2 linked regions of the Azospirillum sp. TSH100 genome follow. The protein of the gene in region 1 interacts with the protein of each later gene in a pairwise test. Links are inferred from orthologs where the notes say so. Each region holds a gene or a part of one and is shown on either strand. Other genes may lie near its edges. The genes, in order: E6C72_RS21020 and ileS.

What was found.
Region 2: the proteins of E6C72_RS21020 (region 1) and ileS interact in binary tests that used the Escherichia coli proteins (3 or more experiments, as listed by UniProt). The link is inferred for Azospirillum sp. TSH100 from one-to-one orthologs.

What each region holds. Positions count from the first base shown.
Region 1 is NZ_CP039636.1:774,503-780,371, forward strand. The notes cover bases 1,154-4,147. They hold E6C72_RS21020 (HyaD/HybD family hydrogenase maturation endopeptidase), read right to left. Parts: upstream 3,026-4,147; coding sequence 2,282-3,025; downstream 1,154-2,281. Other genes in these bases: E6C72_RS21005 (hydrogenase expression/formation protein), read right to left, coding at 1,154-1,534; E6C72_RS21010 (hydrogenase), read right to left, coding at 1,531-1,947; E6C72_RS21015 (HypC/HybG/HupF family hydrogenase formation chaperone), read right to left, coding at 1,955-2,266; E6C72_RS21025 (nickel-dependent hydrogenase large subunit), read right to left, coding at 3,404-4,147. Also shown: [NiFe]-hydrogenase assembly chaperone HybE, read right to left, coding at 1-668; more of E6C72_RS21005, read right to left, coding at 665-1,153; more of E6C72_RS21025, read right to left, coding at 4,148-4,867; E6C72_RS21030 (HupU protein), read right to left, coding at 4,872-5,869.
Region 2 is NZ_CP039634.1:1,573,016-1,579,273, forward strand. Bases 968-4,350 are described here. They hold ileS (isoleucine--tRNA ligase), read right to left. Parts: upstream 4,012-4,350; coding sequence 1,168-4,011; downstream 968-1,167. Other genes in these bases: lspA (signal peptidase II), read right to left, coding at 968-1,020. Outside these bases: E6C72_RS07515 (DUF3035 domain-containing protein), read right to left, coding at 1-410; more of lspA, read right to left, coding at 517-967; E6C72_RS07530 (glycosyltransferase family 10 domain-containing protein), read left to right, coding at 4,367-5,344; E6C72_RS07535 (hypothetical protein), read left to right, coding at 5,363-6,085; E6C72_RS07540 (tetratricopeptide repeat protein), read left to right, coding at 6,117-6,258. UniProt on the Escherichia coli protein: Catalyzes the attachment of isoleucine to tRNA(Ile). As IleRS can inadvertently accommodate and process structurally similar amino acids such as valine, to avoid such errors it has two additional distinct tRNA(Ile)-dependent editing activities.

The sequences.
Region 1 (5,869 bases):
AGGGAGACCAGAGCCGCCGAAGCGGTTTCCGTCGCCTGGAGCATCGAGGAGAACTCGAACATCGGGGAGAACAGCGAGCAGGCCTTGTAGGCGCCGACCCCCTTGCGATTGGCATGGACGAATTCGTACCAACCGGACGGAAACTCGATCAGCTCCTTCGTGCCCGGCACGAGGTCCGACCACTCGTCGCCTTCGCCGGGCAGCAGGACGAGGTTCAGGAACCAGGGCGTCACCAGGGCCCCAAGCCACCGCTCGCCATGGCGGCGGAAGCCGACCGCCTTCACCGCCAGAGCGTCGTTCACGATCGGCATGCCGCGCATTTGCGCGGTGTGGATTTCGCGAAAGGCCGCCTCCAGTCGTGCAATGGCCTCGGTCGGCAGGGTGGGGCCTGTCACCGGCGCCACGACGACAGCGGGCGGGACGGGCGTTTCGGCAACTGCCGAGTCGCCATCCAGCGCCATGAACTGGTCGCGGGCACCGTCGCAAACCGGGCAGCGCCAATGGCCGGGCAGGGCGGCAAAGCCGGTGCCGGGTGGCACCTGCCAGTGCTCGCAGCCTTCCGCCGGGTCGTAGACATGCCAGCAGATCTTGCACTCCATCCGCGTTGCCGCACCGATCCGCGTGGCGTCGCCGAGATAGGAGCCCTCGAAGCGGGAGGCGGCGCTCATCGCACCCGCTCCAGATCGGTTGCCAGGGCGTCGAGGATCTCGGCCAGCCGTTCGGCGCTGTCGGCGATGTCCTCCACCGCGGCACAAACCACCGCCGGCACGTCGACGATCTCCACCGTATCGAGGATCAGCGTGTCGACCGAATTGTAGTAGCGCACCCACCAGACATTCGGCGTCGCGGTGGCGGTGACGCGGCAATTGCCATAGCCGCGCGACAGGATGGTGGTGGCGCCTACACCCAACCGCTGCTCGATGAAGGCCAGATCCTCGGGCGTATGGGGCAGCAGGCTGAAATTAACCGCGTGGGATGCGTCCCCGCGGCGCCAGGCGGTGCTGCGGTCCAGCAGTTCCGTCAGGATCGGCTGACCGTTCATCAAACCCGCTGGCGCCGGGCCGGTCACGACCGCTGCTGCGGCGGTGAAGGCGCGGTTCAGCGCCACCCGGGGGAAGGCTCCGACCAGCAGACTTTCACGTGTGCCGCCATCGCCGAAGGCCCGCACGCGCCAGACGCCAGCCAGAGATGCCTCCTGAATCTCCAGCCGATCGCCGGCCCGTTCCACCTTGACCGCCACCTCCCCTTCGCCCAGCGCCTCGTCGACCAGGGCCAGGACGGGAGCGTCGAGACTGTCGACCGGAATGCGGATTTCCTCGCCGGCCGACCAGCGGGTCAGTGCTTCGTGGATACGGGTCAGCACAGCCTGGGCGGCGGCGGCGCGGGCGGCGTCCACGACCTCCGGCAGGTGCGGTTCGTAAACGCGCATGCCCGAGGGCATCGGCAGATACTCCAGCCCTTCCTCGCTCGCATCGGGCTGGCTGCCGGGGCCGAAGCCGACCGGCGGGTGGGTCATGCCGAACAGGGAACTCATGCCGCACCGCCTTCCAAAATCTCGCCGATCCGTTGCAGATAATCGTCCCAGTCGCGCACGCGCGGGATGCTGCCCAGCAACCGGTCGCCGCGCAGGAAGACCAGGGCCGGCAGGCTCATCATCCCGGTCAGCGCCAGGATCGCCCGCTCCGCTGCCTCGCCGGCCACCGCCGGGGTCAGGCGCGGATGCAGCGCGCGAACCAGTTCCGGCAGGATGACGGCGATGTCGGCGGTCTCCGCATTGCCCTTGCCATGGCCGGGCAGGAAGACCACCCAGTTTTTCGCCGGATCGTCCAGCCACGGCCGGTCGTCGGCATGATCCAGTCGCGGGTAGCCATGACTGTCGGTCAGCAGATCGACCAGCGGCGGCAGGGACAACCGAGGCTTGGTCGGTTGGGGGGCGAGGTCGGTCATGGTGGCGTCAGGCCTCCGTCAGGCCAGCGGCGCGGGCCGCCTCCAGGTGGGGGGGAAGGGTCGGTTCGCGGCCGGTCAAGTCGGCGAAGGCGCCGTCGAGCCGTTCCCCATCCAGCGCCGCGGCCATCGCTGCCAGCGCGTCGAGGATTTGTGCGGCCTCGTCCGGGGCCAGCAGACGGCGTGCAGTTCCCAGGAAGCCGAGCACCCAATCGCCGGGTGCCGCCTCCGGGACAAGCGACAGATCGATGACCGTTCCGCCATCCGCCCGGCCGGCCACGCCATCGACCGCAGTCACGCGCAGGGGAATGCCAATGCACATGGTCGGGCGCTCCGCTCAAGTCTCGGGGGCCGACAAGACCGCCAGAATGCGGGCATCGCCGATGCGACATGCATCTTGGGCGCTCGGCCGTCCGCCCTCATAAGCGTCGCGGGCGATGGCAGGGGCGGCGATGTCGGAGGCGGCATCACGTCGCGTGCCCTCGATGCCGAACTCGTCGCGCAGAAGGGTAAGGATGACCTCGATGGTCGGAGAGACCTGGGCGGCAACGGTGTCGGTCAAGCCGCCGCCGTAATCCTCCAGGCATTCAGGCTGGACGCCGACCAGGATCAGCTTTTGCGGGCAGCGGCCGATGAACATGGCGCTCGCCAATACTTCCTGAAAACCCGTCTGGTGGAGGCTCATCTTCTTGGCGCCCAGGAAGGCTGGAACGTCGTCACCATGGAAGACCCGGCGGGTGCCGGGCGGCAGGCCATAGTCGATGGCATCGACGACGATCAGCGCGTCGGCGCTTTCCAGATGAGGCAGCAGATACAGGCCTTGGGTCCCGCCATCCATCAGGGTGACGGTGTCGGGAAAGCGCCAATCGGCGGCCAGACGTTCCACCGTGCGGACGCCGAAGCCCTCGTCGGCCCACAGGATGTTTCCAATGCCCAACACCAGGATTCGCGCCGCTTCATTACCGCCTTGGTTCTCCGCCAACTCCATTCCCGTGCCCCGGCTTTTTGTCCCATGCTGCGGCGTCCCGCCGCTGAACCATTGTTCATACAAGCTCCATGCCAGGATCTGCGGTTCGGTCATGTCATTGATTGGACTGTAAGTTTCTGCACCTATCGCTCGATGTGGCAGCGATTGTGGACATCAACATTGCAGCATACGTGGCAAGTGGCAACTTGGTTGCCAGCTTGGCTGAAAGGTTGCCGCTCGGGGCACAACAGCGATTGTTCGCGTGCATCGAACGGTGAAATCAGGATCCGTGCGTTTATCCCGACCCTCCACAGGATTAGATCTCCTCCAACAGGGCGGAACAATCCCCCGCCCACCGGAGGTTCAAATGGCACGCATGGTTTCCCTGCTGATGTTTGTCGGCGTTATGTCGTACGCAGCGTTCATCGCGTCCTGAGAATTTTTCTCAGACAATACTTCTCGTTTTTTCTGTAGGTAATTGATAAATCTCGCTTAGTGAACAGTGCAGACCATACATGGATCGAAAGAACGCACGATGTGCTGCACCGACAGCGGTGTGCGCTCTCCCTCCCGAACCGGTGCGCCGACCAGAGCCTGCTCCACGGGGCCTGGCACCCCGTCGATATCGCGTGGTGAGAAATTCCAGGTCGTTGGGGCTATGATCTGGTAACCGGCGATCCGTCCCCGCTCCACCCGCAGCCAGTGTCCCAGCGCTCCCCGCGCCGCTTCCGTCAATCCGACCGCCTGGGCGTTGTCCGGCATCCCCGCCGCCACGCACCAGGGAGCGGCCGGGTCGATGGCACGCAGCCAGCCTTCCATTGCGTCGGTGGTGCGGGCCAATTCCAAAAGGCGGGCCACCACACGGCTGTGCACCGATCCGCCATCCCGGGCCACCAGCGCCCGGATCAGCGGATGGCCGTCCACCAGTTGCCGGGCAATGGCTCCGGTCTCATAAGGCAGACCGGCCAGCCGGGGCGCCTTGCACCAGCTGTAGCCCGTCTCGTCCATCCCATCCGGTACGGTTGATCCGGCGAATGGCGGATGCGGGCGGTCCTGCCCGGCCATGCGACTGAAACGGTGATGTTCCGCCACCTGTGTCGGGTCGAAAGGCGCGTCCTGCCCTTCGGCGAATGCACCGCGCCGGTAGAGATGTCCGCCCTCCAGGCCGGCATAGGCACCGTGGCTGAGGAAGCGGCCATAGGCGCGGCCGAGATGCGCGAGGTCCAGATCCTCGGCGATCTCCAGGAACAGGCGGAAGTCGCCGGTAGGACCTGAAACGCGCCAACGCTCCAGATCCTCCAGCGCGGCGAGCGCCAGCACCCGCTCCAGCGGCGCGCCGAACAGGCTCTCTTCTAGGAAACGGCGGAAGCTGCGGATTGTGGCGAGCAGGCGCACCCGGTCGCGCACATCCACCGCCCGGGTGACGCCGCCGGGCTGGAGCGTCAGCGTGTGTGGCCACTTGCCGCCCAGGATGCCCAGAACATGGAAAAGCTCTGCCCTGGTCTCAGTGGCTCTGCACACGGCATTGCCCTGGGCCGCCTTGAACCTTGTCTCCGCCCGCTCGAACCAGGGCCGTCCTTCATAGGCGGGCCGGGCGAAGTCGGGCATGAAGAACAGATGGAAATGGGTCAGATGGTCGGCGACATTCTCGGTCGCCGCCATCAGGTTGCTGGCAAGCAGCCCATTGTGCGGCACCTCCAGCCCCATGACGCCGGCAAGAGCCAGCGCCGCCGCATGGCTCTGCGAGACGGAGCATATGCCACAGATGCGCGGTGCCACCACCAGCGCGTCCATTGGGTCGCGGCCCTCCAGAATGCGCTCGAACCCACGGAACAGCGGCGAGTTTACGTAGGCAGCAGAGACACTTGTGCCGGATATCTCAAGCCGGACCTCAAGGTCGCCTTCCACGCGGTTGAATGGGCCGACGATCAGGCGGCGTTTGGGCTCCTCGCTCACCGGGTCAGCCTTTCCGGTTGGGGCGGACGGTGGGGGCGACGACGATGCGGTCGGCGGCGGCATTGCGGCGCACCCTCTCCGGCGTCGCCGCCTTGGCGAGAGAGGCCAGGGCGACGAACCACGCCTTCGGCATGTCGGTGGGCAGGCCGATGGGGATGCCGGCGAATTTCGGCGTCTGCTGGAACGGGTGTCCAGGCTCCTCGAATCCCGGAGCGGTGCAGTTGATGCAGGCATAGCCGCCGCGGGTGCAGGACCCCTCTCCGTTCCACAGGCGGGTGTTGCAGTCCGCATGCGCCTGGGTGCCGAGACACCCCATATGCTCCATCAGGCAGCCGAGATCCGACGGCTTTTCCGCACTGGCCTTGTACTCGTAATACTCGTTGCGCGGACAGCCATGGTGGACCAGATGGTCGGCGTAGAAACGCGGACGCTGGTAGACATCCAAGTCTTCGGCGGACAGTGCATCCTCTGCCAGCAGCATCAACGTTTCGGTTACCCAATTGGGATGGGTCGGGCAACCGGCGACATTGATGACCGGCAGGCCGCCGCGTGCACGGAATTCCGTGCCCAAGGCGCCGCCACGCCGGGTGCCTTCAAATTGAAGACCACAGGCGTCGGCAATGTTCTCGCCTCCTGCGGTGATACCGCCGAAGGCCGCACAGGTGCCGACCGCCATAACGGTGTCGGCGACGGCGGCCAGATCGCGCGCCCAGTCGATGGTCGCCCGTCCGGTTCCCGCCAACACATGGAAGCGCCCGGTGCCGTTCGGTCCGCGCAGCAGGGATCCTTCCACGCACAGCACGTCCAGCGGTTCCGCTCCCGACAGGATGCGCTCGAACAGCTCCACAGCCTCCGCTCCCGTTTCCTCCGACAGGCTGGGGTGCCAGAGCAGGCGGATGCCGGCGGTCTCCAGCAGCGTCATCAGGTCGGGGGATTCGGCGCAGAGCAGCGACATGGTGCAGCCGCCGCAGCCGCCTGATTGCAGCCACAGCACCGACAGGG
Region 2 (6,258 bases), on another replicon or contig:
AGCTGGGTGGTTTCCTGATCGACCTTGGCGCGGATGTTCGGGTCGATGCCGTCGCGGGACGAGGCCTGGGCGACCAGCGACTTCTCGCCCGCCGTCGAACCGGCCGTCTTGGCGCCACGCGCGGCAGAGCCGAAGACGGCGCCGGCTGCGGCCTGGGTCGGGGTGGTGTCCTGCGGGCGCGGGGCGCCGGGGCGGGGCTTCGGCAGATCCTGCATGCTGGGCGGCAGGGTCAGCGGAGCGCGGGAAACGACGGAAAATTCGTCGGGGCTCTGGCGGTCGAGACCGATGGACCGGCGCACATCCGAGCAGCCGGCGAGCGTCAACGCCGCAAGCGCCAGCCCGATGAGCGGCAGCCGCGCCAAAGGAAGCCGGGTCCGGGGGAAGGAGAGGGCGGAGGAGATGCTGGTCACGTTCGGAGGATCCCGTCGTCAGTCACGTCGTAGCGACCCGGCCCGGAGGTCGAGGCCGCGAGGTCAGCGCTCGCCGGCGGTTATAACGCCACCGGCGACGGAACTCTTACGACTTTTCGCGGCCCGCGAACAGTCCGTCGATCAGCAGCAGCACCACGCCGACGCTGATTCCGCTGTCGGCCACGTTGAAGGCCCAGAAATGCCAACCGGCGACATGGAAATCGAGGAAGTCGACAACCGCCCCATGCATCAGCCGGTCGGCGACGTTGCCCACCGCCCCGCCGATGATGAAGCCCAGCGCCAGAGCCACCAGCCGCCGTTCGGCCTGCCGCAGCCATGAGATCAGGCAGACGGCGATCACCGCGGCGACCGCGCTGAGGATGTAGGGCATCATCGCTCCACCGCCGGCGAAGGTGCCGAAGCTGACGCCGAAATTCCACACCAGCACGAGGTTGAAGAAGGACGTCACCTCGATGACATGCGGCACCGGCTGCATGACCTGTTCGAGGATCCACCATTTGCTGCCCTGGTCGAGCACGACCACCACGACGGCGACGATCAGCCCGAACAGCCAGTAGGACCGGGATTGGTTGGCGACGAAGGCATTCATCGGGCGAGGGATCCTCCCTCTCCCCCCCGGGGAGAGGGTCGGGGTGAGGGGGATGCGCGGCGAGAGGCGTCCGGCAGGCGGACCCCCCTCACCCTAACCCTTTCCCCGGGGGGAGAGGGGATAGAGCCGCGGTTTGGGTGTATGGCGTCATGCCACCGCGTCGGAGCAGCGGATGCAGAGCGTCGGATGGTCGGGGACCGTGCCGACCTCCTCCAGGACCTTCCAGCAGCGCTCGCACTTTTCGCCTTCGGCCAGAGCCGGAGCGACGGCGATGCCGGGGACGTCGGGAAGGGTGAAGGCCCCTTCCGGCGCCGCGGCATCCGTCACCTCGATGGCGGAGGTGATGCAGACATCCTGGAAATCGACATCGGCCAGCAGGGCCTTGGTCGCGGCATCCACATACACGGTCGGATCGGCCTGAAGCGAAGACCCGATGGTCTTGTTGGCGCGCTCCAGCTCCAGCGCCCCGGTGACGACGCGGCGGACGGTGCGAACCGTCTCCCACTTCGCGGCGAGCGCGTCGTTGCGCCAATCGGCCGGAACCTCGGGGAAGCCCCGCAGATGCACGCTCTCCTCGGTCCAGCCCGACCCTGCCGTCAGACCTTCCGGCCGGGCCAGCCACGCCTCTTCCGCGGTGAAGCAGAGGATCGGGGCGAGCCAGGCGGTCAGGGTGGAGAACAGATGCTCCATCACCGTCCGCACCGACCGGCGGCGCACCGAATCGACCGCATCGCAATAGAGGCTGTCCTTGCGGACGTCGAAGTAGAAGGCCGACAGCTCCACCGCACAGAAGTTGTGCAGGGCCACGAACAGGGCGTGGAAGTCGTAGGCCTCGACCTTCTCGCGGACCAGCGTGTCCAGCTCCGACAGGCGGTGCAGAACCCAGCGCTCCAGCTCCGGCATCTCGGCGGCGTCGATCCGCTCGGCCGGGCTGTAGTCGGCGAGCGCGCCCAGCAGGTAACGCAGCGTGTTGCGCAGGCGGCGATACAGGTCGGCCTGGGTCTTGATGATCTCCTTGCCGATGCGGAGATCCTCCGAATAGTCGGAGTTGATGATCCACAGGCGCAGGATGTCGGCGCCATACTGGTCGCAGACCTCCTGCGGGGCCACGACATTGCCCAGCGACTTGGACATCTTGCGGCCCTGCTCGTCGAGCACGAAGCCGTGGGTCAGCACCGCGTTGTAGGGCGCCCGTCCACGGGTGCCGCAGCTTTCCAGCAGCGAGGAGTGGAACCAGCCGCGATGCTGGTCCGAGCCCTCAAGATAGAGGTCGGCCGGCCAAGCCAACTCCTCCAGCCGCTGTTCCAGCACGAAGGCGTGCGAGGAGCCCGACTCGAACCAGACGTCGACGATGTCCTTGACCTGCTCGAACTCGTCGGCGGAGTAGCTGTTGCCGAGGAAGTCCTGCGGGTCGCGGGCGAACCAGGCGTCGGCGCCTTCCTGCTGGAAGATGTCGGCGATGCGGGCGAACACCGCCTCGTCGCGCAGGATCTCGCCGGTCGCCTTGCGGACGAACAGGGCGATCGGCACGCCCCAGGCGCGCTGGCGGCTGATGCACCAGTCCGGCCGGCTCTCGATCATCGAGCGGATGCGGTTCTCGCCCTGGCCCGGGATCCAGCGGGTGTCGGAGATCGCCTGCAAGGCCACCTTGCGCAGGTCGTTCGTCTCCATCGAGATGAACCACTGCGGCGTGGTGCGGAAGATCAGCGGCGCCTTCGACCGCCAGCTGTGCGGGTAGCTGTGCTTGATGCGGTTGCTGGCCAGCAGCGACCCGGCTTCCTCGAACGCCTCCAGCACGGCCTTGTTGGCGGGGCCGGTCTTGCCCTGGTCGGTGTAGACGGCGAGGCCGGCGAACAGCGGCACATGGGCGTAATAGCGCCCGTCCTCGCCCACCGTCTGCGGCACCTCGATGCCGTTGGCCTGACCCAGGCGGAAGTCGTCCTCGCCATGGCCGGGGGCGATGTGGACGAAGCCCGAACCGGCATCCGTCGTCACGAAGTCGCCGGCCAGCAGCGGCACCTTGAAGTCGTAGCCCTTGCCGTGCAGCGGATGACGGCAATAGGTGCCGGCGAGGCGCGAGCCGGGGAAGCGGTGCAGCTGCTTCCACTCGGTGATGCCCGTCTCCTTCAGCACGCTCTCGGCCAGCGCGGTGGCGAGCACGAGGCGCTCGCCGACCATCGCCTTGCTGCCCTCGGCGACCGCCGTGACCTTGAAGGTCGCGTATTCGATCTCGTCGCCATAGGCGATGGCGCGGTTGCCCGGCAGGGTCCAGGGGGTGGTCGTCCAGATGACGATGTTGGCCTCGTCCACCTCCGGCGCCGACGATCCCCAGACGGGGAAGCGGGCGAAGACGGTGGTCGAGGTGTGGTCGTGGTATTCCACCTCGGCATCGGCCAGCGCGGTCTTCTCGACCACCGACCACATCACCGGCTTGGAACCCTTGTAGAGGCCGCCGTTCAGCGCGAACTTGTGGATCTCGCGGACGATCTGCGCCTCGGCCGGGAAGGTCATGGTGGCGTAGGGATGCTTCCAGTCGCCCTCCACGCCCAGACGGCGGAACTCGGCGGCCTGGATGCCGACCCACTCCTCGGCGAACTGGCGGCATTCGGCGCGGAACTGGATGAGCGGCACGTCATCCTTGTTCTTGCCGGCCTTGCGGTACTTCTCCTCGATCTTCCACTCGATGGGCAGGCCGTGGCAGTCCCAGCCGGGGACATAGTCGGCGTCGAAACCCTGCATCTGGCGGAAGCGGACGATGACGTCCTTCAGGATCTTGTTGACGGCATGCCCAATATGGATGTTGCCGTTGGCATAGGGCGGGCCGTCATGCAGCACGAACTTCTTGCGGCCCTTGGCGCCGGCGCGCAGCTTGCCGAACAGGTCCATCTCTGCCCAGCGCTTCAGCAGCTCGGGCTCCTTGGTCGGCAGGCCGCCGCGCATGGGGAAGTCGGTGCGGGGCAGGAAGACGGTCGATTTGTAATCGCGGGTCATATCGGATCCCTGGGGGAAAGCATCACCGTCGGGCGGCGGCATGGAGGCCACCCGGAACACAGCAGGTCTCTATCCCGGCCCTCCTCAGAGAGCCGGGCCGGTAATTCGCGCGCGATGCGTCGGGACACGCATCATCATCGGGATCCGCAACGAGACATCCATGGCGCCGGATATTAGCTGCGTGTGCGGTGCGGTCAAGGACGGCTCACGCCGGCCGGAGGCACGGCAGGGTCCGAAATTACCGCTGGCCTCGGGAAGGTGGCAAATTTACGGTATCGCCACCGGGAGGGTCCGGGACAGGGACGGTTACAGGTGGCAGGCACGCCAGCAAGCACGCATAAGGGCATCGCCGGGTATGATCGATCGACGGACAAGCGACTTCCTGGCCGAATTTCTTGCGTCCGCTAACAAGGACCCGGCGGTTCTCGACCGTTTTCTTTTGCATGGGCCGGATCGGGGGGGCCGCAGCGCCAAGCCGCGGCTGAAGATCGCCTTCTTCGATTTCTGGCCGGAATTCGATCCGGCGGCGAATTTCTTCGTCGAGATCCTGTCCGCCCGCTTCGACCTGTCCGTCGTCGACAATGACAGCGACCTTGCCATCGTGTCGGTGTTCGGTATCCGCCACCGGGAGGCTCGGACGGCCCGTTCGCTGTTCTTCACCGGCGAGAATGTGCGGCCACCGCTCGACGGCGTCGACATGTCGGTGTCGTTCGACCGCATCGACGATCCCCGGCACTACCGGCTGCCGCTCTACGTCATGCATGCCTGGGACCACCGGCGCGAAGGGGCGACGCGGCATTTCTGCCATTCGGTCCTGCCGCCGGTGCCACCGACGCGGGAGGAGGCGGACAGGCGGAAATTCTGCGCCTTCCTCTACAAGAATCCCAACTGCGAACGCCGCAACGATTTCTTTCGGATGCTCTGCGCCCGCCGCCATGTGGAGTCGGTGGGTTGGCTGCTGAACAACACCGGCAGCGTGGTGAAGATGGGCTGGCTGCCGAAGATCCGGGTCTTCTCGCGCTACCGCTTCGCCTTCGCCTTCGAGAATGCCAGCCATCCCGGCTATCTGACCGAGAAGATCCTCGACGCCTTCCAGGCCGGCGCAGTGCCGCTCTACTGGGGAGATCCCGGCGTCCTGCGGGATGTTGCCGCCGGCAGCTTCATCGATGTGTCGCGCTATTCCTCGGACGAGGAGGCCATCGACGCCATCCTGGCGATCGACGATGATTACGACACCTATCGCCGCCATCGCAGCACGGCACCCTTCCTCGGCACGGAGGATTTCTACTTCGATGCCTTCCGTCTGGCCGAATGGATCGAAAGCCGTCTTTGAGCGGCGGGAGAACGAACGATGAAACGCGTGCTGCTGAACTATGCCGACGGGGCCTTCACCACGGCGCAGAAATACAACGGCAAGACCGGCCTGGGGATCGGCGGCTTCGACGGGGTCGCCTTGATGGGGCGCCGGCACATCGATGCCGCATTCGCCGCCCGCAATTCGCACATCCTGAACCAGCCCCGCGGCGCCGGCTATTGGCTGTGGAAGCCCTACTTCATCGACCTGCTGCTGCGTGAGCATCTGCAGGACGGCGACATTCTCTTCTACAGCGACAGCGGCGCCCATTTCGTCCACAGCGCCGAACCGGTGATCGAGCTGTGCCGGCAGCGGCGCGACCTGCCGATCCTGTTGTTCGGCTTGGAGGATCATCACCGCAACAGCGTCTGGACCAAGCGCGACTGTTTCCATTTCATGGGGCTGGACCAGCCGGCCTTCGCCGATGCCCCCCAGATTCTCGCCAGCTTCGTCGTGTGCGAACGCGGGCCCGCAAGCATGGCCTTCGTCGCGGATTGGCTGCGTCATGCCCAGGACGCCCGGCTGATCACCGACGCCCCCAATGAATGCGGTCTGCCGAACTACCCGGACTTCCGCGATCACCGCCATGACCAGAGCATTCTCAGCCTGCTCGGCCGCAGCCGCGGCGTGACGGTGGTCCCCGATATCTCGCAATGGGGGGACGGCCGCCGTCCGGCCGACATTCCCCGCATCATGGAACACACGCGCTGGCGCGATTAGGAGCGGCCATTGCAGAGGAAAGACCCGGCCGATGACCGTATTCGCCGCCGCCGCGGCGGCCGAAACCAGCGGCGATTTCCAGCGGGCGAGGGAGTTGTATCTCCGGCTGTTGCGGGCCGAGCCGCGCAACGCGGCGGCGCTGCACCGGCTGGGCGTGGTGGAACTGCGGCTGG